DNA from 3 places in the Pseudomonas sp. FP453 genome. Region 2 is predicted to be linked to each of the others. Evidence: riboswitches for the same ligand, from Rfam matches in the RefSeq annotation. Region 2 holds a riboswitch; each other region holds the start of a gene.
The links. Region 2 has a riboswitch for cobalamin ahead of PSH87_RS18855 (ABC transporter substrate-binding protein). Riboswitches for the same ligand answer to the same signal wherever they lie in the genome.

Region 1 (9,811 bases), 1.5 Mb from region 2:
CATGGCCTGGGCAATATCGTCGCCACCGGTGCGCATGGTGGCCGTGCCCCATACCGACAAGCCGAGTTGGCGCAGATGGTCGCCGTGGTCCTGCAAGTGCCGCTCAAGAATCAGGTTGGCGGATTGAAAACCGATGCGCCAGGCCGTGGTGGTCGGCAGGTTGCGCACGTCCACGGTGAAGAAGTTACGCCCGGTGGGCAGCACATCCAGACGCCCGCGACTCGGCGCACCGCTTGGCCCCGCCGGCACGAAACGGCCGCCCAGGGCATCCAGCAAACCGCGCATTTCTGCGGGGCCGCAGGCATCCAGGCGTGGCGCGACGACGATGCGCAGGCTCTCAATGACGGCCTTCACGTCCTCCCAACCGGGCTCTTCAAGCCGCTCAAGCGGGCCTTCCAGCGCCTGCTCGATCAACCGCGCCGCATACAACTCCAGACGCTCGCGGGTGTCCCCGGCGGTGCGCCACAACTGCGGATCGATGTTTTGCAACACCTGCGGACGGCGGCCGGTCCAGGGTTCGGCGAGGGCGCAATCCAACGGATCGAAACCCAGCTCGAACGCCTTGGCCAATACCCGCAGCACACTCGATTGCGCGCCACGCCCGTCGCCACGGGGGATGCGCAACAACGCCAGTAATGTGTCGATGCGCAAACGGCCCTCGGGCGACTCGCCGAAGATATGCAGGCCGTCGCGGATCTGCGACTCCTTCAAGTCACACAGGTAGGTGTCGAGGCGCGGCAGCCAGATGGCGGCGTCGGCATCGTTGTCCAGCTCAAGCTCCTGGTCGATACGGGTTTCGCGCACCAGCTTGAGAATGTCTTTTTGCAGCTCAAGTGCGCGGCGCGGGTCCAGTAACTGCGCTTCGTAATATTCGTCGGCCAACAACTCCAGGTCGCGCAATGGGCCGTAGGTTTCGGCACGGGTCAGCGGCGGCATCAGGTGGTCGATGATCACCGCCTGGGTCCGCCGCTTGGCCTGGGCGCCCTCGCCGGGGTCGTTGACGATAAACGGGTAGATATTCGGCAATGGCCCCAGCAGCGCGTCGGGCCAGCAGTGCTGTGACAGGCCGACACCCTTGCCCGGCAGCCACTCCAGGTTGCCGTGCTTGCCGACGTGGATCACGCCGTGGGCGCCGTAGGTGTGACGCAGCCAGAAATAGAACGCCAGGTAGGCGTGGGGCGGCACCAGGTCCGGGTCGTGATACACCGCGCTGGCGTCCACCTGGTAACCCCGCGCCGGCTGGATGCCGACGAAGGTCAGGCCCAGGCGCAGGCCGGCGATCATCATGCGACCGTCGCGGCACATCGGGTCGTTATGGGGCGTGCCCCAGCGCGCCAATACCGCCTGCTGGTTGGCTTCAGGCAACCTTTTGAACATCGCCTCGTAGTCGTCAAGCCCCAGGCTTTGATGGCACGGGCGCAGATCGAGGCTGTCGAGGTCGTTGGTCACGCCGCCGAGCAAGTCATGGATCAGCGCCGTGCCGCTCGGTGGCAAGTCGGCAGGCAGCGGATACCCTTCGGCCTGCAGCGCACGTAGGATATTCAGCGCCGCAGCCGGTGTGTCCAGCCCCACGCCGTTGCCGATCCGGCCATCGCGGGTCGGGTAGTTGGCGAGGATCAGCGCGACGCGTTTTTCACTGTTGGGCACCCGCGCCAATTCGACCCAACGCCGCGCCAGCTCGGCGACAAAATCCATGCGTTCGGGCGCCGCGCGATAACACACAACGTCCGACTGGCTGCGCTCGCTGCGCCAGGCCAGGTCCTTGAAGCTGATTGGCCGGCTGATGATGCGCCCGTCCAGCTCGGGCAAAGCGATATGCATCGCCAGGTCCCGCGGGCCGAGGCCTTGTTCGCTGGCCTGCCAGCCCGGCTCGTTGTCTTGGGCGCAAATCGCCTGGATCACCGGGATATTGCGGCGAAACGGCCGCAAGTGCGGTGCTTCAGGGCTGGATTGGGCAAAGCCGGTGGTGTTCAGGATCACCGTCGCGCCCACCTCATCCAGCAGGTCCTCGACCACCGTCAGGCAGCCAGGCTCTTTCAAACTGGCCACCGCCATCGGCAGCGGATTAAGGCCCGCCGCCTGCAAGCGCTGGCAGAACACATCGATAAAACCGGTATTGGCCGCCTGCAAATGGGAGCGGTAGAACAGCACCGCCGCCACTGGCCATTCGGCGTGCCAGTCCGCCTGCCAGTCATTCAGGCGGGCGTTGGCTTTGTGCGGGTGATAAATCGCCGTGCGCGGCAAGGTTTGCGGCTCGGCCCAGGCGTAGTCGCGGCCCAGGTAGGTACTGGCCAGGCAGCGATAGAAATCCAGCGCATTACCCAGGCCACCCTGGCGCAGGAAGTGCCACAGGCGGTCGCGTTCTGGCACACCGACGGTGCTCAGGCTGCTGAGTTCCGGGTCCGGGCGATCATCCCCCGGCACCAGGATCAGTTGCACGCCGCGCTCGGCCAATTCCACCAGACGCTCGATGCCGTAACGCCAATAGCCGATGCCGCCATGCAACGAGATCAGGATGACCTTGGCATGGCGCAGCACTTCATCGACGTACAGGTCGACCGACGCGTGGTTCTGCACCTGCATCGGGTTGGCCAGACGCAGGCTCGGGTAGTCGTCGGGCAACTGCTGGGCCGCTTCGGCCAGCAGTGCCAGGCTGGAATCACCGCTGCACAGGATCACCAGTTCAGCGGGGGTTTGGCCAAGGTCGGCAATATTGTCGTCCGAGACGAAACCACCGGGCTGGGTCCTGAGCAGGTGCATGGGTTAAACGCTGAGGGCAGCGCGCAATTGCGCTTCGAGGCCCGCCGCGTCGAGGTCCTGACCGATCAGCACCAGACGGGTGATGCGTGCTTCGTCGGCCGCCCAGGCGCGGTCGAAATGCTTGTCGAAACGCGTGCCCACGCCCTGGATCAGCAGGCGCATCGGCTTGTTCGGGATCGCGGCGAAACCTTTGACGCGCAGGATGCCGTGTTGCACCACCAGTTGGGTCAGGGCGTCGAGCAGCAGGGCTTCGTCGGCTTGCGGCAGGTCGATGGAGATCGAATCGAAGGCGTCGTGATCGTGATCGTCTTCACCTTCGTGGTGGTGATCGTGATGGCTGTGGCGACCGTCGATGTGCTCCTCGGAGCCGGCGCCAAGGCCGATCAGCACGTCCAGCGGCAGGCGACCGCTGCTGGCCTCGATGATCTTGACCGCAGGCGGCAGCTCTTCGGCGACTTCCAGGCGTACGCGGGCCAGGTCTTCGGCGCTGATCAGGTCGGATTTGTTGAGGATCACCAGGTCGGCGCTGGCCAGTTGGTCGGCGAACAGCTCGTGCAGTGGCGATTCGTGGTCCAGGTTCGGGTCGAGTTTGCGCTGGGCGTCGACTTGGTCCGGGAATGCGGCGAAGGTGCCGGCGGCCACGGCCGGGCTGTCGACCACGGTGATCACCGCGTCAACCGTGCAGGCGCTGCGGATTTCCGGCCACTGGAAGGCTTGTACCAGCGGTTTTGGCAGGGCCAGGCCGGAGGTTTCGATGAGGATGTGGTCGAGGTCGCCGCGACGGGCGACCAATTCGCGCATCACCGGGAAGAACTCTTCCTGCACGGTGCAGCACAGGCAGCCGTTGGCCAGCTCATACACGCGGCCGTTGGCTTCTTCCTCGGTGCAACCGATGGAGCACTGCTTGAGGATTTCACCGTCAATGCCCAACTCGCCGAATTCGTTGACGATCACGGCGATGCGTCGGCCCTGGGCGTTGTCGAGCATATGGCGCAGCAAGGTGGTCTTGCCCGAGCCGAGGAAGCCGGTAACGATGGTGACGGGGAGTTTGGCCAGTGTTTTCATCGGATGCCCTTGGGGGCGGGCATACGGGACGATAGGCCCTGCGACGGTGCGCAGCAGCGGATTTCGTCACCGGATCACCCCGCCCGGTTGAATTGAAAAATCGGTTGCGAGGCAGGTCTCCTGGCTTGGGGCTTGCCGGTCTTGCGACCGGCGCTGATTGCGCCTTCCCGCCGGTTTGGCAGTGGCGTGGCAGTCAGATGAACCCTTTACAGTTGCGGGGGCAGCCGCGGCTTGGACCGCGTTCCCTTCTTAGCTTCGGCCTAGGCTGAAGAACCTCGAGGGTGCAAGGCTACGCAGTGCTTGGGGGATGGTCAATGATGGGGTTGGGTTGGTTTGGCTTGTGTACATATCCGTTGCTGCGGTAACGGCGGCTCAGGGTTCCGCCCTTACGGCGGGTCACTTTTGGAAAAGAGCCCCAAAAGTAACCAAAAGGGCTCTTGCCCCAACACTCGGCACCTCGCCTAGGCTCGGTGTGCCCGTAATCCGACATGGATTTGGGGGGGCGCCTAAGATCAAAATCAAAAGCAAAAGCGAGGCGGCCTAGTAGCCGACCTGATCGATGAAGCGTACGCGTTCCCCTGTGGGAGCTGGCTTGCCTGCGATGGCATCAACTGGGTGTGCCTGATGTACCGAGGTGTCTGCATCGCAGGCAAGCCAGCTCCCACAGTTGCCAGTTCCCACAGTTGTTACTTTGGGGCTTTTCCAAAGTGACCCGCCGTAAGGGCGGACCCCAAGTGGCCGTTACCTAAAAAACGGATATGTACACCACCAAAGCCAAAACCCACATCCCAATTGACTCCCCTCCCACCCCCATGCTCTCCTACACATCTTGTTTCGGGTGCCCTGCAAAGGGTGAAACGGGAAACCGGTGCGTCATAGCGATATGACCAGTCCGGTGCTGCCCCCGCAACGGTAAGCGAGCGAAACGTCATATCCACTGTGCCAGACAGCATGGGAAGGCGACGTTTTCAGGCATTGAGCCCCTCGCAAGCCCGGAGACCGGCCCGAAAAAATCAGATAACAAACCCGCGGTGGGCGGGCGCTGTTCAGAACCCTGCGTGCCTGGCTCGCGGGGTTTTCATGCGCTCGCTTCACCCTGACACCTGAAAGGGACGCGCCATGTCGATCATCAGCAGCACCTCGCACTCCACCAGCAGCACCTCTACCCTGAGCCAACGCCTGACCGCCGCCATCGGTGCGTCGATCCTCGGCGCGTGCCTGGTGTATTTCGCCGGTTTCTCCCATATCGAGGCCGTGCATAACGCCGCCCACGATACCCGCCACAGCGCCGCGTTCCCGTGCCACTGAGACCTGCCGACATGATCAAGCGTATTGCGCAAACCGCAGGTTTCACCGGCCTTGCGGCCGCCCTGCTGCTGACCCTGCTGCAAAGCTTCTGGGTCGCCCCGCTGATTTTGCAGGCGGAAACCTTTGAAAAAGCCCCGGCCGCCACCGAAGTGGCGCATGAACACGCCGCGGGGGCTGCCGCCCATACCCATGACGCCGAAGCCTGGGAGCCGGAAGACGGCTGGCAGCGCGTGCTGTCCACCACGGGTGGCAACCTGGTGGTCGCCGTCGGCTTTGCGCTGATGCTGGCCGGCCTGTACACCCTGCGTGCACCGACCCGCACGGCCCAGGGGCTGCTGTGGGGGCTGGCCGGTTATGCAACCTTCGTGCTGGCGCCGACCCTGGGCCTGCCACCTGAGTTGCCAGGCACGGCGGCCGCTGATCTCGCGCTGCGCCAGACCTGGTGGATCGGTACCGCCGCGTCCACCGCAGCCGGTATCGCGCTGATCGTATTCGGGCGCAACTGGCTGCTCAAGGCACTAGGCGCAGCGATCCTGGCAGTGCCCCATGTGATTGGCGCACCACAACCGGAAGTGCATTCGATGCTCGCACCGGAAGCCCTGGAAGCGCAGTTCAAGATCGCTTCGCAGCTGACCAACGTCGCCTTCTGGCTGGCTTTGGGCCTGATCAGCGCCTGGCTGTTCCGCCGCAACCGCAGCGATCAATACTCGGCATGACCCTGGTAGTCGGCCTGGGTTGCCAGCGGGGTTGTGAGGTTCAGACCCTGCTGGGCCTGCTTGACTCCGCCCTCGCCGAGGGCGGTATCGAGCGTCACCGCATCACCGCGTTGGCGAGTATCGACCGCAAAAGCGATGAGCCCGGATTGCTGGCCCTGGCCGCAGCGTTGAAGCTACCCCTGCACTGTTTCACCGCGCCGCAGTTGGCAATATATGCCGACCGCTTGAGCCACAAATCCGTCGTCGCCTTCACCCATACCGGTTGTTACGGCATTGCCGAAAGCGCCGCGCTGGCCGTGGCAGAACACCTCGCCGGCAGCCCTGCCCGCCTGCTGATCACCCGCCAAAAAACCACCCAGGCGACCTTTGCCTTGGCGTGCGCTGACTAAAAACCCGATAATTGCCCTTCTCGATCATGAGCAATCTTCATGCTCGCCCGCTTTTCAACAGGAATCTCCCATGACCGTCTACTTCATCGGCGCAGGCCCCGGCGACCCGGAATTGATCACCGTCAAAGGCCAGCGGCTGATCCGCAGTTGCCCGGTGATCATCTATGCGGGCTCGCTGGTACCTGCGGCGGTACTGGCAGGCCATCAGGCGGAAACCCTGGTCAACAGCGCCGAACTGCACCTGGAACAGATCATCGATTTGATCAAGGCGGCCCATGCAAACGGCCAGGATGTGGCACGCGTGCACTCCGGCGATCCGAGCCTGTACGGGGCGATTGGCGAGCAGATCCGTCATTTGCGCGAGTTGGGCATCCCCTTTCAGATCATCCCCGGCGTAACGGCCGTTGCCGCCTGCGCGGCGCTGCTGGAGGCAGAACTGACCCTGCCGGATATCGCCCAGAGCGTGATCCTGACCCGCTATGCCGACAAAACCAGCATGCCGGCCGGTGAGGATTTTGCCAGCCTGGCCCGCCACGGCACGACCATGGCGATTCACCTCGGGGTCAACCATCTGGAAAAAATCGTTGCCGAACTGCTGCCGCACTATGGCGCCGATTGCCCGATTGCCGTGGTGCATCGGGCGACGTGGCCGGATCAGGATTGGGCGGTTGGCACGTTGAGCGATATTGCCGAGAAGGTAGCGGCCAAGGGGTTTCGGCGCACGGCGTTGATCGTGGTGGGCAGGGTGTTGGCCAGTGACAGCTTCAGTGAATCGTCGCTGTACCGGGCAGGCCACGCGCACCTTTACCGCCCCTGAGCCTATCCAGAGATCAATGCAAAACCCTGTGGGAGCCGGGCTTGCCCGCGATGGCGGTGTGCCAGGCAGTACATGTGTCTGCTGATGCACCGCTATCGCAGGCAAGCCAGCTCCCACAGTTGATCTTCTTCGTTAGGTAGATAGCGCAAGACATTGAAAAATAAACATAAAAAAACGGCGCTCACGGGGCGCCGTTTTTTCTTCGCAGTGAACGCCTTACTCAGTAGTAGGCGTTTTCTTTCTGCGTGTGGTCGGTCACGTCACGCACACCCTTGAGCTCCGGAATACGCTCCAGCAGGGTGCGCTCGATGCCTTCGCGCAGGGTCACGTCCGCCTGGCCGCAGCCCTGGCAGCCGCCGCCGAACTTGAGCACGGCAATGCCGTCGTCCACGACGTCGATCAGGCTGACCTGGCCGCCGTGGCTGGCCAAACCTGGGTTGATCTCGGTTTGCAGGTAGTAGTTGATGCGCTCGTTCACCGGGCTGTCGGCGTTGACGTTTGGCACCTTGGCGTTGGGCGCCTTGATGGTCAACTGGCCGCCCATGCGATCGGTGGCGTAGTCAACCACAGCGTCATCCAGGAAGGCTTCGCTGAAGGCGTCGATGTAGGCGGTGAAGCTTTTCAGCCCCAGCGCGGTGTCTTCAGGTTTCTCTTCCCCCGGCTTGCAGTAGGCAATGCACGTCTCGGCGTACTGGGTGCCAGGCTGGGTGATAAAGACGCGGATGCCGATACCCGGGGTGTTCTGCTTGGACAGCAGGTCAGCCAGGTAATCGTGGGCGGCGTCGGTAATGGTTATGGCAGTCATGGAAACTCCTCACAGGCTTGCCGGCAGTTTACGCCAAAATATTACGCAGGTACAAAGTCCTAGTATTTTTGTCGGGAAAGGGCAGTCGACTCATCGACACCCAGCCAGCGTTGGAACCCGCGATACGTGCGTTTCTCCAACCACTCGTAGCTCAAAAATGCGCCAAACGCCGTCACCAGGAGGCAAAACGGCAGGACCGCATAGGGATCTATGCCCGTGCGCTCAACGACCCACCGACCAGCGCACAACACCAGCACGTGGATCAAATACACTGAATAGGAGCAGTCCCCGAGCCGCTTCAAAAAGCGCAAATCCTTGAAGTAAGGCTCCAGCGTCACGCAACTGATGACCAATAACGCGCTTGGCACTCCCCACTCCAACGCACGCGGCACATTCGCTCCATGCCAAATCGCCACCAGTGCAACGACGATGCCCAACAAAGGCAACCATGCCTTGGCCCGACACAGGCCGCGCCGATACAGCATGCCAATCCCAATGCCCATCAGAAACTCAAAGACCATGTCATTGCTGTAGAACCCGTCAGCAAAGTCCAGGGCGGGGGCAACGATGTAACACACGAGATACAGCAGCGCTGCCACCACCCCCAATCGATAGGCCCCACGCACCAGCAAGGCACAGGCGAACAGCAGATAGAACAACATCTCGAAGTTCAGGGTCCAGCCCACATCCAGCAGCGGATAGACGCCAAAACCCGCGGGATTTTCGGCCGGGATAAACAGCATCGACAAGAGCATGTGACCCGGTTCGAATCGAACCTCTGGAATCAGCGAAGGCACCGCCACCGCCAGAAAGGCCATGAGCAGGGTATAGAACCAATACGCCGGGGCGATCCGTGCCACGCGCATGAGCATGAAACGCCAAGGTGTCAGCGCCTTGTCGGCGGTGGCGAGAAAAATCACCAGGCCGCTGATGACAAAGAATACATCCACCCCGATGCCGCCTTTGTCGGCGAACAGGTAGGCCAGCGGGTTATCGACCTCAAAATTGAAGAACACCTGGGTAAAGTGATGCCCCACCACCACCCACGCCGCCAAGGCCCGAAGCGCCTGCACTGAAATCAACATCATCGGCTTACCTTTTCCAAGTCCCGCGAGGTAGATATCCGACTGCTTCAGCGCCCGCTTCGAGAGATGACCGGATCACGTGCACCGTTATAGGTTCTCGTAGCGGTTCATGTCCAACACACCCTCTTCCACCGGCGTGGTTTCGCGAATGTACTGCGATAAATCGTGGAAGTACTGCCAGAACAACGGATGACTGCGGCGTACGCCCCAGCGATCGACAATTTTCTCAAAGCGCTTGGCATCCTTGGCCCGTTCCATTTCAGCGACAAACTCGGGCACATCCTGCGCCGGGATGTTGAACATGAAGTTCGGGTAGCTGCTCAGCACCCCAGGATAGATGGTCACCGTGTCCAGGCCCGGCTGATAGCGATAGGCCTCACCCAGCAGGAAGGCGACGTTACTGTGGGCGCGGTTGCGCAGCATGCTGTAGACCACACGCTTGCCGCTGGCGGTTTCGACCCGCAGCATGGTCGCTTCGGGCAGTTGGTCGATGACCTTGAGGCCCGCTGCCGGACGCGACGTCAGGCGGCTCAGCGCTTGTTCGGCGTCTTGCAAGGCCGGGTCGATGCCATCACGCGAACAAAAGGCGCCCGCGCAACGGTTGATCGGGTCCGGGCTGGCGTCGAGGTCGCCGTAACGGGCCAGCAACTGGTTGGCAAAGTCGCGCTTCGGGTCCTTGGCGTCCAGGTGCAGGCCAGTGGGCTTGTCGTCGTCAATGGCTTCGTAGTCCAGCCATAGCTTGAGTTTGCCGCTGTTCTGGTACCAGTCATCGAGGAAGTCATCGCGGGAATTCGCCGGCATCAGCCGCAGGAAATTCTGCTCGGCGCCGTTGCGGATCAGGTCGAAATACAGCCGCGTCTGGGCCT
Region 2 (9,811 bases):
TGAATTTCTCCATTTTGAGAAATAACCGCTGATGACTCACAACTTCTGGCCCGCCAGCGAAACCGAACTGGCCGAGATGCGCCGCTTCAACAGGAAGCTCGCCTGGTTGCCACGCTTCAAGATCCGCAATCGCGTGACGCCGCGTGTGATCCAGGCGTTGCTGCGTGCCGGTCAACGGCTGAAGCGCGCCCCTGCGGCTGAAACCCGGCACGCTGGCTCGGTGCCCGTGCGCATCCTGCGCCCCAGCGGCAAACCCAAGGGCGTGGTGCTGGATATCCACGGCGGCGGCTGGGTGATCGGCAATGCGCAGATGGATGACGAACTCAACCTGGGCATGGTCAACGCCTGCGACGTGGCGGTGGTGTCGGTGGATTATCGGCTGGCGGTCGATACGCCGGTGCAAGGCGTGATGGACGATTGCCTCACGGCCGCGCGTTGGTTGCTGAGCGCCGATGAGTTTGCGGGCCTGCCGGTGATCATCGTCGGCGAATCGGCCGGCGGGCACCTGGCGGCGGCGACGTTGCTGGCGTTGAAGCAATGGCCGGAGTTGCTCAAGCGCGTCAGCGGCGCACTGCTGTATTACGGCGTCTATGACCTCACAGGCACGCCCAGCGTACGCGCCGCAGGCCCCGATACGTTATTGCTGGACGGGCCCGGCATGGTCGAAGCGCTACAAATGCTCACGCCGGGGCTGAGTGACGATGAGCGTCGGCAGGCGCCGTTGTCACCGCTGTATGGCGACTTCACCGGGTTGCCGCCGGCGTTGATGTTTGTGGGGGAGTTGGATCCGCTTAAAGACGACACGCTGTTGATCGCTGAGCGATGGCCGGGCGCGCAGGTGCACTTGGTGCCGGAGGCGGCCCATGGGTTTATTCATTTTCCGGTGGGGATGGCGGGTAGGGTGTTGGCTTATGGCCGCCAATGGATAGTGGGCAGGATGTCCCTTGAAGACCCTCTCGGCATCCGGCCGGTGGCTGCGGATGATGTTTCACAGGTGCTGGCCTTCGTACAGCAGGCCCGCGCCGAGATGTTTCCCAAGCTCAGCGATGCCGGTATGCCGAATGATCTGGCGCAATTTGAGGCGACCTACCTTCAAGGTGACGGGCGCTTTCTGATTGCCTGTCATGACGGTCAAATCGTTGCTGCCATTGGCTACCTGCCGTATGACAACCGCTTCCCCCAGCTCGATTACCAGGGCCGCAAGACGGTGGAAGTGATGCGCTTGTTTGTGCTGCCGGCATTTCGTCGCGTTGGCTTGGCGGCGGCGTTGTATCGCGCATTAGAGGCAACGGCGCAGGCGGAGGGGGTGGAGGTGATGTACCTGCATACCCATCCGTTTTTGCCGGGGGCGATTGATTTTTGGCTTCGGCAGGGGTTTGAAGTGGTTGATATCGACGTGGACCCGGTGTGGCAGACAACGCATATGCAGCGAACACCCCAGATCTAATGTGGGAATGATCATGTGGGAGCTGGCTTGCCTGCGATGGCGGCGGGTCAGCTTGCATCTCTTTAACTGATAGACCGCTATCGCAGGCAAGCCAGCTCCCACAGTTGAATTATGGTGTCTGGGTGGCCGTGTTCAAGCCTTTAGTTCGAGCGTAATCGCAAGATCTGCGCCCCATCAAACGGGTCCGTCAGGTAATGCGCCTGCACCCCAAACGTGTCCTGCAACCGCTGCGGCGTCAGCACGTCCAGCGGCTTGCCCAGCGCCACCAACCGCCCGCGATCCAGCACCGCCAAGCGGTCACAGGTCAGCGCCTGGTTCAGGTCATGCAGCGCAATCAGCGTCGTCACCGGCAGCGCCTGCACACCTTTCAAGATCGCCAACTGGTGCTGGATATCCAGGTGGTTGGTCGGCTCATCCAGCAACAGAATCTGCGGCCGCTGCGCCAGGGCGCGGGCGATGTGTACGCGCTGGCGTTCGCCGCCGGAGAGGCTGCGCCACGCGCGATGGCTCAGGTGGGTGGCGTCCACGTCGTGCAGGGCCTGGCGCACGATGCTGTCGTCGTCAGCGGACCACGGGCTCAGCGCCGACAGCCACGGCGTGCGGCCCAGGGCCACGGCGTCGAACACGCGGATGGCGTCGTCGGTGTCGGCTTGTTGTTCGACCACCGCCAGTTGCTGCGCGATGGCGCGGCGGGACAGCTCACCCAGGCGTTGGCCGCCCAGGCGCACTTCGCCGTATGCAGGCGTGCGCAACCCGGCCAGCAGCTTGAGCAAGGTGGATTTACCGGAGCCGTTCGGCCCGACGATGCCGAGGGTTTCTCCCTGCGCCACGTCCAGATGAATATCGCGCAGCAACTCGGCGTCACGCACCTTGAAGCCCAGGCCGCGGCAACTGAGCATGCTCATCGTGCGTTCCTCCGCCCAATCAAGATCAGCGCAAACACCGGTGCGCCGACCAGCGCGGTGACCACGCCGACCGGAATCACCTGGCCCTTGATCAAGGTGCGCGACAGCACATCCGCCGCAATCAAGAACAACGCACCGCCCAGCGCGCTGGCCGGCAGCAAGCGCGAATGCCCGGTGCCCAGCAACAGGCGCACCGCGTGGGGAATCACCAGCCCGACAAAACCGATGGAGCCGACAATCGACACCATCACCGCCGTCACCAGCGCCGCGCAGCCCACCAGCACAAACTGCACGCGCCGCACCGGGATGCCGAGGGACGCCGCCGAATCGCTGCCAAAGGTGAACGCATCCAGCGCGCGGCGATGCCACAGGCACACCGCCAAACCCACGAGCGCCACCGGCACCGCCAGCCATACCGACGGCCAGCGCACGCCGCTGAGGTTGCCCAGCAACCAGAACATGATGCCGCGCGCCTGTTCGGAGCTGGCGGATTTGGTGATGAGGAACGCGGTCAGCGCATTGAACAGCTGCGAACCGGCAATGCCGGCGAGGATGATCTGCCCGGTGCCGCTGGACGAGCCGCTGGCCCGCGCGAGCAAAATCACCAGGGCGAACGCGGCCATCGCGCCGACAAACGCGCCGGCCGACAACGAGATCAAACCACCGCCCACGCCAATCAACGCCACCAATACCGCCCCGGTCGAGGCACCGGCACTGATGCCCAGCAGGTAGGGGTCGGCCAATGGGTTGCGCAGCAGCGACTGCAAGATCACCCCGCAGGTCGCCAGCCCGGCGCCGCACGCGGCGGCAACCAGGGCGCGGGTCAGGCGGTAGTTCCAGACCACGCCTTCGTCGATGGGGTCCAGCACGTAGCCGGCGCCCCACAGTTTATTGGCCAGCACCTGGAGCACGACCTGCGGCGAGATGGCGGTTTCGCCGATGGCCACGCCGGCGAGTACGGCGAGCAACAGCAGGGCCAGGGCGATCAGGGGACGGATCATTGCGGCAGGTCGTAGCCGTCGATGGCCGTGGCCAGTTGTTCCAGGCCATCGAACATGCGGATGCTGGCCTGCAACGCCAGGGCGTCGAGGATGATGATGCGGTTGTTTTTCACTGCGTCCATATTGCGCGTGACCGGGTCGCTGCGCAGGAAGGCGAGTTTCTTCTCGTGGTCGTCGGCGGGGTAGCGGCGACGGTCCATGCGGGCGATGACGAGGAAGGTCGGGTTGGCCTTGGCGATGGTTTCCCAGCCGACGGCGGGCCATTCTTCATCGGACTGCACCACGTTATGCAAACCGAGGGTTTGCAGCATGAATTCGGGGATGCCCTTGTGGCCGGCCACGTAGGGATCGCTGGCCATCTCGGCGCTGGAGAACCACACCAGCGCGCTGGCCTGCTTGAGGCCCTTGCTCTGCACGGTGGCGACGGACTTGGCCAGGCGTGCCTTGAGTTCGTCGTTCAGCTGTTGGCCGCGATCCTGGACGTCAAAAATCGCCGCCAGTTGGCTGATGCTTTTATAGATGGTGTCGATGCGAAACGGCTCCAGCCGCGTGCCGTCGGCGCCCACCAGGTTGTCCTTGCCTTCGCAGTCGGAGGGCAGCAGGTAGGTGGGGATTTTCAGTTCGTGAAACTGCTCGCGGGTGCCCACCACGCCCTGCGCGCCGACCACCCACTCCAGTTCGGCGGCCACCAGTTGCGGGCGCTTGGCGATCACCGCTTCGAAGCTCGGCTCGTTATTGGCCAGGCGCTCGATGCCGTTGTTCAGGGTCTTGAACTGCGGCAGTACGTTGTTGAACCACAGCGACGTGCCGACCACTTTCTCGCCCACGCCCAGGGCGTAGAGCATCTCGGTGGCGGCCTGGCCGATGGTCACGCTGCGTGCGGGGGCTTGTTGGAAGCTGAGGCTGCTGCCGCAGTTTTCCAGCGACAGCGGGTAGTGGGTCGGCGCGGCGTGGGCCAGGGCACAGAAACCCAGGCCGGTGAGCAGGGCGGTAACGCGTGGCAGCATGGGGCAATCTCCGTTGGGACCGTACAGTGGACTGGGGAGGTACGGTAGTGGAAATACACCCACGAACACGGCCGCCGGGGCCGCGCAAGGATGTCCTTCCCGGACACCCCGCCGGTTGGTGATAACGCTGGGCCGGCAGGTCTCCTGACTGGTGCGTCGTCGCCTCGCTCCGGCCTTCCCGGACAGCGTCCAGTGGCAGTGGGGAGCAGGCTCGGCACCTACAGTTGCGGGGGCAGTTCCGATTGGCGCGATGGGGCGCGCTGGGGATTCCCTGTTAGTCCCCTTCGGGAACCGGCGCGCCATGGTAGTCGATCGTGGTGCGAAGGGGGAGTTGCAACGGGGAAATCGCAGAACAAATGCGATCTCTGAGGGAACTGGCTTGTGTGGGAGCTGGCTTGCCTGCGATGGCGGCGGGTCAGCTTGCATCTCTTTAACTGACAGACCGCTATCGCAGGCAAGCCAGCTCCCACAGTTGGACTGTGTTGGTAGGGCTGACAGTGTTCGGACCCAGGTCTCACGGACACAGCCAATCCCTGTGGGAGCTGTCGAGCGCCAGCGAGGCTGCGAAGGCGGCGGCACTGGTTGCCTGGTTTATTTACGATCCAGCCACACAGTCTGCGCATTGCAGAACTCGCGCACGCCGAAGTGCGACAGCTCCCGGCCAAAGCCACTCTTCTTGATCCCGCCAAACGCGACCCGAGGGTCAGAGATGCTGAACGAGTTGACGAAGATCCCACCGGTTTCCAGGCGGTTGGCGATATCGCGGGCTTTCGCCGCATCGGTGGTGAAGATGCTCGCGGTGAGGCCAAACTCGCTGTCATTCGCCAGTGCAACGGCGTGGTCAGCGTCGCGGGCGGTGATGATCGAGGCGACGGGGCCGAACAGTTCCTGTTTGAACGAGGTCATCTGGTCGGTGACGTTGGCCAGTACGGTGGGCTCATAGTAGTTGCCTGCGCCTGGGACCTTATGGCCGCCCAGCAGCAGGGTCGCGCCTTCTTCCAGGGTGGCCTGGACCTGGCCGTGCAGCTCGTCGCGCAGGTCGAAGCGGGCCATCGGGCCGATGTAGGTGCTGGCGTCTGTCGGGTCGCCCATCACCAGCGCGCGGCTGGCTTCGAGGAACTTGGCGGTGAAGGCTTCTGCCACGCCGGCTTCGATGATCAGGCGCTTGGCGGCAGCGCAGACTTGGCCGCTGTTCTGGAAGCGGCCGATCAACGCAGCTTGTACGGCGGCGTCGAGGTCGGCGTCGTTGAGCACGATGAACGGGTCGGAGCCGCCCAGTTCCAGCACGCATTTTTTCAGCGCGGCACCGGCCTGGGAGCCGATGGCGATACCGGCGCGCACGCTGCCGGTGAGGGTGACGGCAGCGATGCGTGGGTCGGCGATGGCTTTGGACACACCGTCCGGAGTCACGTTGAGCACTTCGAACAAACCGTCAGCGAAGCCGGCCTTTTTGAAGGCTTGCAGGATCAGGTAGGCGCTGCCCATCACGTTGGGTGCGTGCTTGAGCACGTAGGTGTTGCCGGCGAGCATGGTCGGCACGGCGCCGCGCAGCACTTGCCAGACCGGGAAGTTCCACGGCATCACGGCGAGGATCGGGCCCAGCGGGCGGTATTCGATCTGGGCGCTGCCGTTGTCCACCAGGGTCGGCTCCGGCGCGAGCATGGCCGGGCCTTGGGCGGCGTACCACTCGCTGAGCTGGGCGCATTTTTCGATTTCGGCACGGGCCTGGGCGATGGGCTTGCCCATTTCCAGGGTGATCATCTGCGCCATGTCTTCGGCTTGCTCGCGCAGGGCGGCGGCCAGGGCCAGCAACAGCTCGGCGCGCTGGCTGACCGGCTGGCGGCGCCAGGTGCGGAAGGCGGTGGTGGAACGGTCGAGGGCGGCGTCCAGCTGCGACTCGCTTTCGTATGGGTAGCTGCCGACGGTTTCGCCGTTGGCCGGGTTGATCGAGAGGGCGTGGGTGGTCGCGTTCATGGCACCGTCCTGCTGAATGAGTAAGTGGGGTTCAGCCTACGGGGCTGGCTCTTTTCTGGAAACTGAATAATATTAAGCAATACGTTCACGATTGGAGAATGACTTGGACCTGGTGCAGCTGGAAATCTTCAAGGCCGTTGCCGAGCAAGGCAGCATCAGCGCCGCCGCGCAGTTGATTCATCGGGTGCCGTCGAACCTGACCACCCGTATCAAGCAACTGGAGCAGGACCTGGGCGTGGAGTTGTTTATCCGCGAGAAGAGCCGCCTGCGTCTGTCGCCAGCGGGCTGGAATTTCCTCGGCTATGCGCGGCGCATCCTCGACCTGGTGCAGGAAGCCCGCGCGACGGTGGCGGGGGAGGAGCCCCAGGGCGCGTTTGCCCTCGGCTCACTGGAAAGCACCGCGGCGGTGCGTATCCCGGCCTTGCTCGCGGCCTACAACCAGAAACACACCAAAGTCGAACTGGACCTGAGCACCGGGCCGTCGGGCACCATGATCGAAGGCGTGCTGTCGGGGCGCCTGGCGGCGGCGTTTGTCGATGGGCCGGTGTTGCATGCAACGCTGGAAGGCGTGGCGGTGTTTGAGGAAGAGATGGTGGTGATCGCGCCGCTGCATCACGCGCCCATCACCCGGGGCCAGGATGTGAATGGCGAGAACATCTACACCTTTCGCTCGAACTGCTCGTACCGGCACCACTTTGAGCGCTGGTTCTCCCAGGATGGCGCAGTGCCGGGCAAGATCTTCGAGATCGAGTCGTACCACGGCATGCTCGCCTGCGTCAGCGCCGGCGCGGGCTTGGCCCTGATGCCGCGCAGCATGCTGGAAAGCATGCCGGGGTTTGCGGCGGTGAGCGTGTGGCCGTTGATGGACAGCTTTCGGGTGTTGCACACCTGGCTGATCTGGCGGCGGGGGACGGTGTCGCAGAGCCTGAACAGCTTTGTGAAGCTGCTGGAAGAACGCGTTCTAGAGCCAACATAGATCAAGTGTGGGAGCTGGCTTGCCTGCGATGGCATCAACTGGGTGGACCTGATGTACCGAGTCGCCTGCATCGCAGGCAAGCCAGCTCCCACAGTTTGATCGGTGCTAGCCGCCGAATTGCAGGGTGCCCATGGCGAGCTTGGTCATCAGTGCTGTCGCACCCAGTTGCACCAGCCATAGAGCCAGGCCACCAAGGAACACACCCAGGGCCACCTGCAACACTAGGCTTTTCTGCCGCTTAACCTGCGGCGCGCGCGGCGTGTAGTCATCCAGCTCATCGCGGTCGGCACGCAGGTCCAGGTCGTCGTTTCTCATAAGGCTCTCACAGCAAAGGGGCGGGCAAGGTTCAGTCTAGGGGCTGGCGACAAAAAAGGGGAAGCCATTGGCTTCCCCTTCTGTGCAACGGTTACCGGCTTACAGCACCTGAACGATTGCCTTTGTGACCGCGTCGATGTTCGACTGGTTCAACGCCGCGACACAGATACGGCCCGTGTCGAGGGCGTAGATGCCGAACTCGTTGCGCAGGCGGGTGACCTGCTCAACGCTCAGGCCGGAGTAGGAAAACATCCCACGCTGGCGACCGACAAAGCTGAAGTCATGGCCCGGAGCAGCCTTGGCCAATTCCGACACCATTTGCTCACGCATGCCACGGATGCGCAGGCGCATTTCGGCCAGTTCGGCTTCCCACTGCGCGCGCAGCTCAGGGCTGTTCAGCACCGCAGCGACAATCGCCGCGCCGTGGGTCGGCGGGTTGGAGTAGTTGGTGCGGATCACGCGTTTGACCTGGGACAGGATGCGCGCGCTTTCTTCCTTGGACTCGCCGACGATGGACAGCGCGCCGACGCGTTCGCCGTACAGCGAGAACGACTTGGAGAACGAGCTGGACACAAAGAAGGTCAGGCCCGATTCAGCAAACAGGCGCACCGCGGCGGCGTCTTCGTGGATGCCGTCGCCAAAGCCCTGGTAGGCCATGTCGAGGAACGGCACGAGGTTCTTGGCCTTGACCACGTCCAGCACGTTCTGCCAGTCGGCCGGGCTCAGGTCGACGCCGGTCGGGTTGTGGCAGCAGGCGTGCAGCACCACGATGGATTGTGGCGGCAGGGCGTTGAGGTCTTCGAGCAGGCCGGCACGGTTGACGTCGTGGGTGGCGGCGTCGTAGTAGCGGTAGTTCTGCACCGGGAAGCCGGCGGTTTCGAACAGCGCGCGGTGGTTTTCCCAGCTTGGGTCGCTGATCGCTACGACGGCGTCTGGCAGCAGTTGCTTGAGGAAGTCAGCGCCGATTTTCAGTGCGCCGGTGCCGCCAACCGCTTGCACGGTGGTGACGCGGCCAGCGGTCAGCAGCGGCGATTCAGCGCCAAACAGCAGGGTTTGCACGGCCTTGTCGTAGGCCGCGATGCCGTCGATTGGCAAGTAGCCACGGGCGGCGTGTTGCGCCACGCGAATGGCTTCCGCTTCGGCAACGGCACGCAAGAGTGGAATCTTCCCCTCCTCGTTGCAGTAAACGCCTACGCCAAGGTTGACCTTGGTGGTTCGTGTATCGGCGTTGAATGCTTCGTTGAGGCCCAGGATAGGATCGCGTGGTGCCATTTCGACAGCGGAGAACAGGCTCATTTTTGCGGCAGCTCTATGGGGGAAAGGAGGGACGTGTCGCGCTCCAGCCGAATGCACTAGAGCGGTGCACAAACGGGGAGCTAGTATAGAGGCCATCACCGCCTGAGGCGACAACCGAAACGGCTTTTCGGCCAAGTTTTTCGGTTTATTTGCTGACCGTTAGTCTTATTGCAACATTGACCGTTCAGGGCGTGTAGGACGATTGCCTTGAAACCCGTCACATTCGCCACCACTTCTACGGCTATCATGGTTTTTTCCTGCTGCCCGCTCTGAATCTTCGCGGGGAGCGGTCTTTTTCGTTCCCGACGGGTTTACAGTCTGGGGTGATTTCAAGAGGTACGTTATGTCGGATTTCCAACTCGTCACCCGCTTTGAACCCGCCGGCGACCAACCCGAGGCGATTCGCCTGATGGTCGAGGGCATCGAGGCCGGCCTGGCCCACCAGACGCTGCTCGGGGTGACCGGTTCGGGCAAGACCTTCAGCATTGCCAACGTGATCGCCCAGGTTAACCGGCCCACCTTGGTGCTGGCGCCGAACAAGACCCTGGCTGCGCAGTTGTATGGCGAGTTCAAGTCGTTCTTCCCGAACAACGCCGTCGAGTACTTCGTTTCCTACTACGACTACTACCAGCCCGAAGCCTATGTGCCGTCCTCCGATACCTTTATCGAGAAGGATGCGTCGATCAACGACCACATCGAGCAGATGCGGCTGTCGGCGACCAAGGCGCTGCTGGAGCGCAAGGACGCGATCATCGTCACCACGGTGTCGTGCATCTACGGCCTGGGCAGCCCGGAAAGCTATCTGAAGATGGTGCTGCACGTGGATCGCGGCGACAAACTCGACCAGCGCGAAGTGCTGCGCCGCCTGGCGGATTTGCAATACACCCGCA
Region 3 (9,811 bases), 270 kb from region 2:
CGGGTCTTCGAGCATCAGCAGGTTGGTCAGCCACAGGGTCAGGCAGTCCACTAGCAGGCAGACGTCGGCGGCGGCGTTTTCCCGCAGCACGCGAGCCAGTTCGATGGGCTCTTCGATCAGGCCCCAGTGCTCGGGGCGGCGCTGGCGATGCAGGGCCACACGCTCGTTCATCTCGCCGTCCAGGGGTTGGCTGGTGGCGATATAGATGACCGGCAGCGCGCTGTCGCTGGCGAGCTTTTCGGCGAGGCGGCTCTTGCCGGAACGGGCGCCGCCGAGGATCAGTTGCAGCATAAAGTCATACCTTTATTCACGACCGGAGACTCAAGCCAAACTCGGTCAACTGTGGGAGCTGGCTTGCCTGCGATGCAGGCACCGCGGTGTCTCAGTTGATCCCGGTTGATGCCATCGCAGGCAAGCCAGCTCCCACAAGGGGACCGTGTGCGCACCGTCAGATCCCGCATAGCTTGCGCAGCAATTCGGTATCCAGATGGTTCTCCACCAAGTCCGCCAAGCGCTCGATATCACGCTCGCGCAGCGCGTGGTAATCCACCTCCTGCACATCCTGCAACCCTGCCCAGCGCAGCAAGGCGCCGCACGCTGCCGGCGTCTCGAACAAGCCATGCAGGTAAGTGCCGAGGATTTGTCCGTCCGCACTTTGCGCACCGTCACGGCGGCCGTCGTCCAGCATGACAGCGGCAAGCGACAGGGCATTCCCGGTGGTCACGCCAGCGTGGATCTCATAACCACTGACCTCGGCATCTTCCAGCAGCAACCGCCCACGCACATTGCGCAGCTGTTTCTCTTCCTCCAGCGTCGTGCTGAAGGCCAACAAGCCCAGGCCATCACTGGAACCTGCCGGCCCTTCCAAACCGAGCGGGTCGTGCACCTGTTCGCCCAGCATCTGCAAACCACCGCAAATCCCCAGCACCTTGCCGCCATAGCGCAAGTGCCGCGCCAAGGCGCTGTCCCAGCCATTGGCACGCAGGTAGGCCAGGTCGCTGCGCACGCTTTTCGAGCCGGGCAGGATGATCAGGTCGGCCGACGGAATCGGCTGGCCTGGGCCGACGAACTGCAAATCCACCTGGGGATGCAGGCGCAGCGGGTCGAAATCCGTGTGGTTACTGATGCGCGGCAACACCGGCACCACCACTTTCAGCACCTGGGCGGCCTTGTCGATCTGGCGGCGGTCGATGCCGTCTTCAGCCTCAAGGTGCAGGTCCATCACGTAGGGCAGCACGCCCACCACCGGTTTGCCGGTGCGCGCCTCCAGCCAATCCAGGCCGGGCTGTAGCAGCGCAATATCGCCGCGAAAACGGTTGATGATGAAGCCTTTGACCCGCGCCTGCTCAGTCGGCGACAGCAATTCCAGGGTGCCGACCAGATGGGCAAACACGCCGCCGCGATTGATATCGGCGATCAGCAGCACCGGGCAATCCACCGCTTCGGCGAAGCCCATGTTGGCGATGTCATTGGCGCGCAGGTTGATCTCCGCCGGAGAGCCTGCGCCTTCGACCATCACCACTGGGTAGGCTTGGCTCAAGCGTGCGTGTGAGGCCAGTACCGCCTGCATGGCGATGGCTTTGTAGTCGTGATAGGCCACGGCATTCATGCTGGTCACGGCGCGACCGTGGATGATGACCTGGGAGCCGGTGTCGCTGTTGGGCTTGAGCAGCACCGGGTTCATGTCGGTGTGCGGTGCAAGGTTGGCGGCCTGGGCCTGCACGGCCTGGGCGCGGCCGATTTCGCCGCCTTCGGCGGTCACGGCGCTGTTGAGGGCCATGTTCTGCGGCTTGAACGGCGCCACGGCCACGCCCTGGCGTATCAGCCAGCGGCAGAGTGCGGTCACCAGCGTGCTTTTGCCGGCATCGGAGGTGGTGCCTTGCACCATCAGCGTACTCATGAAGCGTCCTTGTAGGCGATCAGTGCTGCGTCGAGGCGCTGCCAGTCGGCCTCGGTGTCGGGCAGGCCAAAGCGCAGGCTGCTGTCATGCACAAACAGGCGCAGCAGGATGCCGCGCTGGGCCATGAATTCGTGCAGGCGCTCGGCGTGCGGGGTAATCAGCCATTGGAACAAGGCGCAACCGCCCTGGGGTTGCAAGCCGTGGCGCTCAAGCACGGCAAACAGCCGCTCGCCGGCGTCGACGCAGCGCTTGCGCTGGCGCGCGTGCCCGGCCACGTCGAGCAGGCATTCCTGGCCGAGCACGCGGGTCGGCCCGCTGACCGCCCACGGCCCGACCTGTTCGGCGAGCAGCTTGAGCAACTTGCGCTCGGCCAGCACGAAGCCCAGGCGTACTCCGGCGAGGCCGAAGAACTTGCCGAACGAGCGCAGTACGATCAGCCCGACCTGGTGGGCCTGGCTGGCCAGGCTCAGGTGCGGGGTGATGTCCATGAACGCTTCATCCACCACCAACCAGCCGCCGCGTTGCGCCAGGCGCGCGTGCCAATCCAGCAGGCGCTCCGGGGTCAGGCTCAGGCCGGTGGGGTTGTTCGGGTTGACCACCACCAACACGTCGAGGCCGTCGAGGAAGAAATCGACTTCCTGCTCCAGCACTTCGCGCACCACATAACCGGCGCGGCGCCAGGCTTCGGCGTGTTCGGCATAGCACGGCGACAGCACGCCGACCTTGCCCGCCCGGCGCAAGCGCGGCAGCAACTGGATCGCGGCCTGGGAACCGGGCACCGGCAATACATGCGCGGCGCCGTAGTACTCGCTGGCGGCGCGTTCCAGGCCGTCGTCGGTCTCGGGCAAGCGCGCCCAGGCGCGCAGCGGAATCTCCGGGATCGGCCAGGGCCACGGCGCAAGGCCGCTGGACAGATCGAGCCAGTCGGCCTCGGCAATCCCGTACTGAATCGCCGCCTTGCGCAGCCGGCCACCGTGTTCAAGCATAGAATTGCGCCCCCGCGCAGAGAATCAGCAGCCACAACCAGACGCCGCGCTGCACCAGCTGCCAGCCGCGGTCGATGGAATCCGCATCCGCTGCCGGGCCTTCGCCAAGCTGCGGACGCTGGTGGACTTCGCCGTGATAGATCGCGGCACCGCCCAGTTCGACACCCAGGGCGCCCGCCCCCGCCGCCATCACCGGGCCAGCGTTGGGGCTGTCCCAGGTCGGGCCCTGGGTGCGCCAGCACTGCAGCGCCAGGCGGGTTTTGCCCAGCAGCGCGTAGGTCAGTGCCACCAGGCGCGCAGGAATATAGTTGAGCACGTCGTCGATCTTGGCCGCGGCCCAGCCGAAACGCTCGAAGCGTTCGTTGCGATAGCCCCACATGGCATCCAGGGTGTTGCTCAGGCGATAAAGCACCACGCCCGGCACGCCGGCCACCACAAACCAGAACAGTGCGGCGAACACCGCATCGCTGCCGTTCTCCAGCACCGATTCGGTGGCCGGCGCGGGCCACTTCGGTTCGGTCCAGCTCGCTGGTCTGCCGGCTCACCAGGTAACTCACGCGTTGGCGCGCTTCGTCCAGGTCGTCGCTGCGCAGGGCCTGGGCCACCGGGATCACGTGTTCGCCCAGGCTGCGCATGCCAAGGGCGCAGTACAGCGCGAGGATCTCCAGGACCCAGCCGATATACGGCGCCCACGACAACGCGGTGGCCAGCACGGTCAGCGGCACCACGGCGATAAACCACGCGGTCACGCCATGGCTGCGCCAGCCACGGCCACCGGTGTTGAAACGTTGCTCGATGCGCCCGGCGAAATTGCCGAACGCCACCAGCGGATGCCAGCGCTTGGGCTCGCCCAGCAGCGCATCCAGCGCGACGGCGGCGACACACAGCAAGGCCACACTCATTGACTCACTCCCCACACATTTTCATACAACATGTCACTCAGCGGCCGTGGTTCGGTCCAGCCTTCGAGTTGCAACATCGGTGCCGGATAGAACTCGGCCACCGGGCCCAGGCACAGCACGGCCAGGGGTTTGGCGCCGGAGGGCAGGCCCAGCAGATCGGCCAGGGCCTGGGGCTCGAACAGCGAGACCCAGCCCATGCCCAGCCCTTCGACGCGGGCGGCCAGCCACAGGTTCTGGATCGCGCAGGACAGCGAGGCCATGTCCATTTCCGGCAAGGTGCGGCGGCCGAAGATGTGGCGTTCGCGGTCATCCATCAAGGCTGCCACCAGGACTTCGGCGCAATCGTGGATGCCTTCGACCTTGAGCTTCATGAAGTCGTCGGAGCGTTCGCCCAACGCTTCGGCGGTGCGGATGCGTTCTTCTTCCACCAGTTGCTGAATTTGCCCACGCAGGTGGCGGTCGCTGATGCGGATGAAGCGCCAGGGTTGCATCAGGCCGACACTGGGCGCCTGGTGGGCGGCCTGGAGCAGGCGGTGCAGCAGTTCGGGGGCCACCGTGCCGCCGGTGAAGTGGCGCATGTCGCGGCGTTCGGCGATGGCGCGGTAGACGGCGTCGCGGTCGGCTTGGGGGAAGGCGTTGTCGGTCATGGCCCTATCGCGGGCAAGCCCGCTCCCACATTTGGATCTGCGAACACTGTCGAGGTGGGGGCTGGCTTGCCTCCCTTATTTGGATCGGCGGACGCGGTCGATGTGGGAGCTGGCTTGCCTGCGATGGCGCCCTCCCGGTCTGGCGCAAACAATGCAGCCACCGCCGCCGGATTCGACGGAAAGTAAAAGTGCACGTAGGAAGCCGTCATCCGCCCCTGTCGGTAAACCGCCTCGGCACCCCGCCCGCCATTGGGGCTCACGCCACGGGCAATCGGCGTGCAGTCGGTGCTGGTCAGGGAGTGGTGATAGGTATGCCCACGCAGTACACCTTCCGGCAACTCGACATTTTGCAGGGCCAGGGCGGCCAATTTCTTCTGCATCACCGCATCACCCTGCAGCAGACCGAGCAGTTCAGCGCGATTGCCATCCACATCAGTCAGCGAGTCCAGCAGGTACAACATGCCGCCGCACTCGGCGAGCAACGGTTTGCCGGCGGCGTGGTGGGCGCGGATTGCGTCGAGCATCGCGGTGTTTTCCGACAACGCCTGGTGATGCAATTCCGGGTAGCCGCCCGGCAGATAGAGACTGTCTACGTCAGGCAATTCACGATCATGGATCGGCGAGAAGAAGTGCAACTCGGCGCCCATCGCCCGCAACAGGTCGAGGCTGGCGCCGTAGGTAAAGGCGAAGGCTTCGTCGCGGGCCACGGCGATGCGCACACCGTCGAGCAGCGGCTCGGCGGCGATCACTTCCGGCGCAGCGAAGGTCACTGGCGGCGGCAAGGCGACTTCGCAGCTGCTGCCCAAGGCTTGGGCGGCGGCGTCGAGGCGTACGTCGAGGTCATTCAGTTCGCTGGCTTGCACCAGGCCCAGGTGACGGCTTGGCAATTCGATGCCGGTCTCGCGGGACAAGGCGCCGTACCAGCGCAGGCCTTCGGTGAGGCTGCCTTCGAGCAGTTGCGCATGGCGCAGGGTGCCGACGCGGTTGGCCAGCACGCCGGCGAACGGCAGGTCCGGCTGATAACGCGCCAGGCCCAGGGCCAATGCGCCAAACGTCTGGGCCATGGCGGTGCCGTCGATCACGCCGAGTACCGGCACGCCGAAGTGGCGGGCCAGGTCAGCGCTGGACGGAGTGCCGTCGAACAGGCCCATGACGCCTTCGATGAGGATCAGGTCGGCCTCGCCAGCAGCTTCCCACAACAGGCGGCGACTTTCCTGCTCGCCCACCATCCACATGTCCAACTGATACACCGGCGCACCGCTGGCGCGCTCGTGGATCATCGGGTCGAGAAAGTCCGGCCCGCATTTGAACACGCGCACCTTGCGCCCCAGGTTGCGGTGCAAACGGGCGAGCGCAGCGGTGACGGTGGTTTTGCCCTGGCCGGACGCCGGTGCGGCGATCAATACGGCCGGGCAATGACGGGGCTGATTCAAAGTTCGACGCCCTTCTGTGCCTTGATACCGGCCTGGAACGCGTGCTTGAGCATGCCCATTTCGGTGACGGTGTCGCCCATTTCAATCAGCTCAGGCTTGGCGCCACGGCCGGTGACCACCACGTGCTGCATCGGCGGGCGCGCTTGCAGGTCGCTGAGCACTTGGTCGAGGTCGAGGTAGCCGTGCTTGAGGGCAATATTCAGTTCATCGAGGACGACAAGGCCAATGGACGGGTCTTGCAGCAGTTCGCGGGAAACTTCCCACGCGGCTTCGGCGGCGGCGATGTCGCGCTGGCGGTCCTGGGTTTCCCAGGTGAAGCCTTCGCCCATGACGTGGAAGCGCACTTGCTCGGGGAAACGGCGGAAGAACAGCTCTTCGCCGGTGCTGTTACGCCCCTTGATGAACTGCACCACACCGCACTGCATACCGTGGCCCATGGCGCGGGCGAGCATGCCGAACGCGGAACTGCTTTTGCCTTTGCCGTTGCCGGTCAGCACCAGCAGCAGGCCGCACTCGTTGGGGGAATTGGCGATGCGCTCGTCGATCACGGCTTTTTTGCGCAGCATGCGCGCCAGGTGGCGTTCGTCGCGGTCGGGGGAATCGGTCATGGCAGCTCTCCGTTGGGGCTGGACAAAAACGGCGGGCAGGAAAAAGAAAAAACAGACAGCCAAGCATCGCCCACCGTGATGCTGTTGGATGTTGCAGGCCGGTCTCCGGGCTCATGAGTGGCGCGCTTGCCGACACTGCGCCTTCCCATATCGCGGGGCGATACAGTGGCAAAAGCAGGGTCTTGACTCATTTACCGTTGCGGGGGCAGCGCCGGAATTGCGGCAACACTGTGGACAAGTGCGCTCGCTCACCGGCTTCCCTGTTTCACTCCGTCGACCCATGGGTCACAGAGCACCTGGAACAAGTCGCGAAGGGTAGAGGGTTGGGGGTGGAGCGTCAATTAAAGCCGGCTGCGCACTTGAACCATCGGACCGCCGCGCGCCTCTACCCTTACAGGTATCCAGGAGAAAAACATGCACAAGACCCGACTTGCCCTACTGATCATGTGCGCAGGCGCCCTCGTCGCCTGCGGTGAAAGTTCGACCCTGCAAGTGTCTGACGGCACCGGGCCTTCCCCCAAGCTCCCGGAGCCGAACAAGACCCTGATCCCCACGGTCAACATCGCGCCGGCCATCGGCTGGCCTGAGGGCGCGAAACCCACCGCGGCTGCCGGGACTCAGGTGGCGGCGTTTGCCGAAGGACTGGACCACCCGCGCTGGCTGTATGTGCTACCCAATGGCGACGTGCTGGTGGCAGAAACCAATGCGCCGCCCAAACCCGATGATTCAAAGGGCATTCGCGGCTGGGTGATGGAAAAGGTCATGGGCCGAGCCGGTGCTGGCGTGCCTAGCCCGAACCGCATCACGCTGCTGCGCGACGCCGACCACGATGGCATCGCCGAGACCCGCACGGTGTTTCTGGCCAATCTCAATTCGCCGTTCGGCATGGCCCTGGTGGGCAATGACCTGTATGTAGCCGACTCGGACAAGCTGCTGCGCTTCCCCTACCAGCCGGGTGAAACCACGATCAAGGACGCCGGGACCAAGGTCGTCGACCTCCCCGGCGGCAGCATCAACCACCACTGGACCAAAAACGTGGTGGCGAGCAAGGACGGCAGCAAGCTGTATGTGAGCGTTGGCTCCAACAGCAACGTCGGTGAAAACGGCCTGCAGGCAGAAGAAGGCCGGGCGGCGATCTGGGAAGTGGACCGCGCCAGCGGCCAGCACCGCATCTTCGCCTCGGGCCTGCGCAACCCCAACGGCATGGCCTGGGAACCGCAAAGCGGCAAGCTGTGGACGGCGGTGAACGAACGCGATGAGATCGGCAGCGACCTGGTGCCGGACTACATCACCTCGGTGCAGGATGGCGCCTTCTATGGCTGGCCATTCAGCTACTACGGGCAGCATGTGGATGTGCGGGTCAACCCGCAAAACCTCGACCTGGTGGCCAAGGCGATTGCGCCGGACTACGCCGTGGGCCCACACACCGCCTCGCTGGGCCTGACGTTTGCCGAGGGCAGCAAACTGCCAGCGCCGTTCACTGATGGCGCTTTCATCGGCCAGCATGGCTCGTGGAACCGCAAGCCCCACAGTGGCTACAAGGTGATCTTCGTGCCGTTCGAGGCTGGCCAGCCCAAGGGGCAGCCGGTGGATGTGCTGACCGGGTTCCTCGACAAGGACGAGAAAGCCATGGGCCGGCCGGTGGGTGTGGTGGTTGATCAGCAAGGCGGGGTGTTGGTGGCGGATGATGTGGGGAATAAGGTGTGGCGGGTGTCGGCGGCTAAGTAGGTAGGCTTCAGACCAACACAAATCCAATGTGGGAGCGGGCTTGCCCGCGATGAGGGAGTGTCAGTCAACTGATGCATGACTGACACACCGCAATCGCGGGCAAGCCCGCTCCCACAGTTAGCTCTGCATTCAATTCAGGGATTACGCGCCAGATTCCCTGGCAACACGCGCTTGGCACTCAGATAAGCATTCTGCCAATACGCCTTGGACAAGGTGTCCAGCTTCACCGTACCGCCGGTTTGCGGCGCGTGTACGAAGCGGCCCTCGCCCACGTAGATCCCGGCATGGCTGACCTGCGAACCGCCGCCTGTAGCGAAGAACAACAGATCACCGGTTTGCAGGTTCTGCTCACTGACATCCTGCGCCCGCATCACGATCAGTTCACGGGTAGTACGCGGCAAGGAGATGCCGGCGGCGTCGCGAAACACAAAGCCGATCAGGCCGCTGCAATCAAAGCCCGAATCCGGCGTGTTGCCGCCCCAACGATAAGGCGTGCCGACCAGGCCCAGCGCGCGAAAGAGCACGTCTTCGGCAGCCGGCGAGAAATTCTGGGTGGCGTAGTTGAACACCGGCTTGGGCTTCACCGCGACGGGTGCAGGCGGTGGACGGCTGGCGCAGGCGCTGAGCAGCGCGGCGCAGACAATGAGGATCAGGCGGGCCGAGGTCGACATGTGCAGAACAATCCTGGTCTGGATGCGGCTTTCGCTGCCGAACGCTGAAAACCAGAACGCGCAAGCAAGCTCGCGCGTACGGATTACAACAATGTCCAGGGATTCTAGCGCTTACACGTCAAACTTCAAGTATCACTTTAAGTTTACTTGCTAGCGGTAACCGTGGTCGGGGCCATGGCGAGTGCGCGCTTGGCTTCGATGAAGGTTTTGCTCCAGTAGCTGTCGCCCAGGTTGTCGACGCGAACACCGCCACTGCGACGGCTGCTGGAGTGGATAAACTGGTTATCGCCCAGGTAGATACCGGCATGGCTTACGCGACCACGGCCAGCCGTACTGAAGAAAAGCAGATCACCGGGCTTGAGGTTGTTGCGCGCGACCAACGGTGCATTCACGTTGATCATCTCGCGAGTGGAGCGTGGCAGGTTCATGCCCGCTTCTTCACGAAACAGGTAGCCGATGAAACCGCTGCAGTCGAAACCGGCTTCAGAGGTACCGCCGAAACGGTAACGGGTACCGATCAGGGACATGCCGCGTTCGAGGATGCTGTCGGCCAGGACGGGAAGCTGGTAAGGCTTGTTGCCGGCGAAGGCGCCCAGTTCCTTTTCAGTCGCCAGCTCTTCTTCATAAACAGAAGCAGACTGTGCAGCGACGAATTTTGCCTGATTTTGAACCTGGGGTTTTTGCTGCTCAACCACCTGTTGAGGGTGGGAGGCGCAACCAAACAACAGGGTAACGAGTGCGAGAGGCACGAGGGGTGCGAAGCGATTTAGCATGGGCACGACCGTGGCTGATGTGTAAAGAAGCCGAGACTATGCCCTCTATCACATCGATTTGCAAATTCAATCGTGATCTATGTGACTTCTTGTTTGGACTATGACATCTAAGCCCTTAACACCCTATACGCGCCTTTTGCGTGGCCAAAGCGGCCCAAACGCA

Region 1: it holds a riboswitch for cobalamin, as region 2 does, so the genes downstream of both, PSH87_RS12115 (CbtB-domain containing protein) here and PSH87_RS18855 (ABC transporter substrate-binding protein) in region 2, are expected to answer to the same signal.
Region 3: it holds a riboswitch for cobalamin, as region 2 does, so the genes downstream of both, cobO (cob(I)yrinic acid a,c-diamide adenosyltransferase) here and PSH87_RS18855 (ABC transporter substrate-binding protein) in region 2, are expected to answer to the same signal.

The regions. Positions count from the first base shown of each region.
Region 1 is NZ_CP117435.1:2,691,472-2,701,282, reverse strand. It holds gene cobN (cobaltochelatase subunit CobN) at 1-2,760, opposite strand, end outside; gene cobW (cobalamin biosynthesis protein CobW) at 2,764-3,825, opposite strand; cobalamin riboswitch at 3,918-4,118, opposite strand; cobalamin riboswitch at 4,645-4,848, shown strand; gene PSH87_RS12115 (CbtB-domain containing protein) at 4,945-5,133, shown strand; gene PSH87_RS12110 (CbtA family protein) at 5,145-5,849, shown strand; gene PSH87_RS12105 (cobalamin biosynthesis protein) at 5,846-6,238, shown strand; gene cobM (precorrin-4 C(11)-methyltransferase) at 6,309-7,055, shown strand; gene nfuA (Fe-S biogenesis protein NfuA) at 7,276-7,860, opposite strand; gene PSH87_RS12090 (acyltransferase) at 7,920-8,945, opposite strand; gene PSH87_RS12085 (fatty acid cis/trans isomerase) at 9,033-9,811, opposite strand, start outside.
Region 2 is NZ_CP117435.1:4,163,632-4,173,442, reverse strand. It holds gene PSH87_RS18880 (TspO/MBR family protein) at 1-32, shown strand, start outside; partial or broken gene PSH87_RS18875 (alpha/beta hydrolase fold domain-containing protein) at 32-940, shown strand; gene PSH87_RS18870 (GNAT family N-acetyltransferase) at 938-1,447, shown strand; gene PSH87_RS18865 (ABC transporter ATP-binding protein) at 1,588-2,352, opposite strand; gene PSH87_RS18860 (iron ABC transporter permease) at 2,349-3,353, opposite strand; gene PSH87_RS18855 (ABC transporter substrate-binding protein) at 3,350-4,360, opposite strand; cobalamin riboswitch at 4,477-4,671, opposite strand; gene PSH87_RS18850 (aldehyde dehydrogenase family protein) at 4,952-6,334, opposite strand; gene PSH87_RS18845 (LysR family transcriptional regulator) at 6,438-7,310, shown strand; gene PSH87_RS18840 (hypothetical protein) at 7,416-7,625, opposite strand; gene PSH87_RS18835 (amino acid aminotransferase) at 7,725-8,921, opposite strand; gene uvrB (excinuclease ABC subunit UvrB) at 9,265-9,811, shown strand, end outside.
Region 3 is NZ_CP117435.1:4,435,632-4,445,442, forward strand. It holds gene cobU (bifunctional adenosylcobinamide kinase/adenosylcobinamide-phosphate guanylyltransferase) at 1-291, opposite strand, end outside; gene PSH87_RS20080 (cobyric acid synthase) at 449-1,900, opposite strand; gene cobD (threonine-phosphate decarboxylase CobD) at 1,897-2,886, opposite strand; partial or broken gene cbiB (adenosylcobinamide-phosphate synthase CbiB) at 2,879-3,788, opposite strand; gene bluB (5,6-dimethylbenzimidazole synthase) at 3,785-4,435, opposite strand; gene PSH87_RS20100 (cobyrinate a,c-diamide synthase) at 4,432-5,868, opposite strand; gene cobO (cob(I)yrinic acid a,c-diamide adenosyltransferase) at 5,865-6,476, opposite strand; cobalamin riboswitch at 6,555-6,791, opposite strand; gene PSH87_RS20110 (sorbosone dehydrogenase family protein) at 6,891-8,204, shown strand; gene PSH87_RS20115 (C40 family peptidase) at 8,339-8,875, opposite strand; gene PSH87_RS20120 (C40 family peptidase) at 9,019-9,648, opposite strand.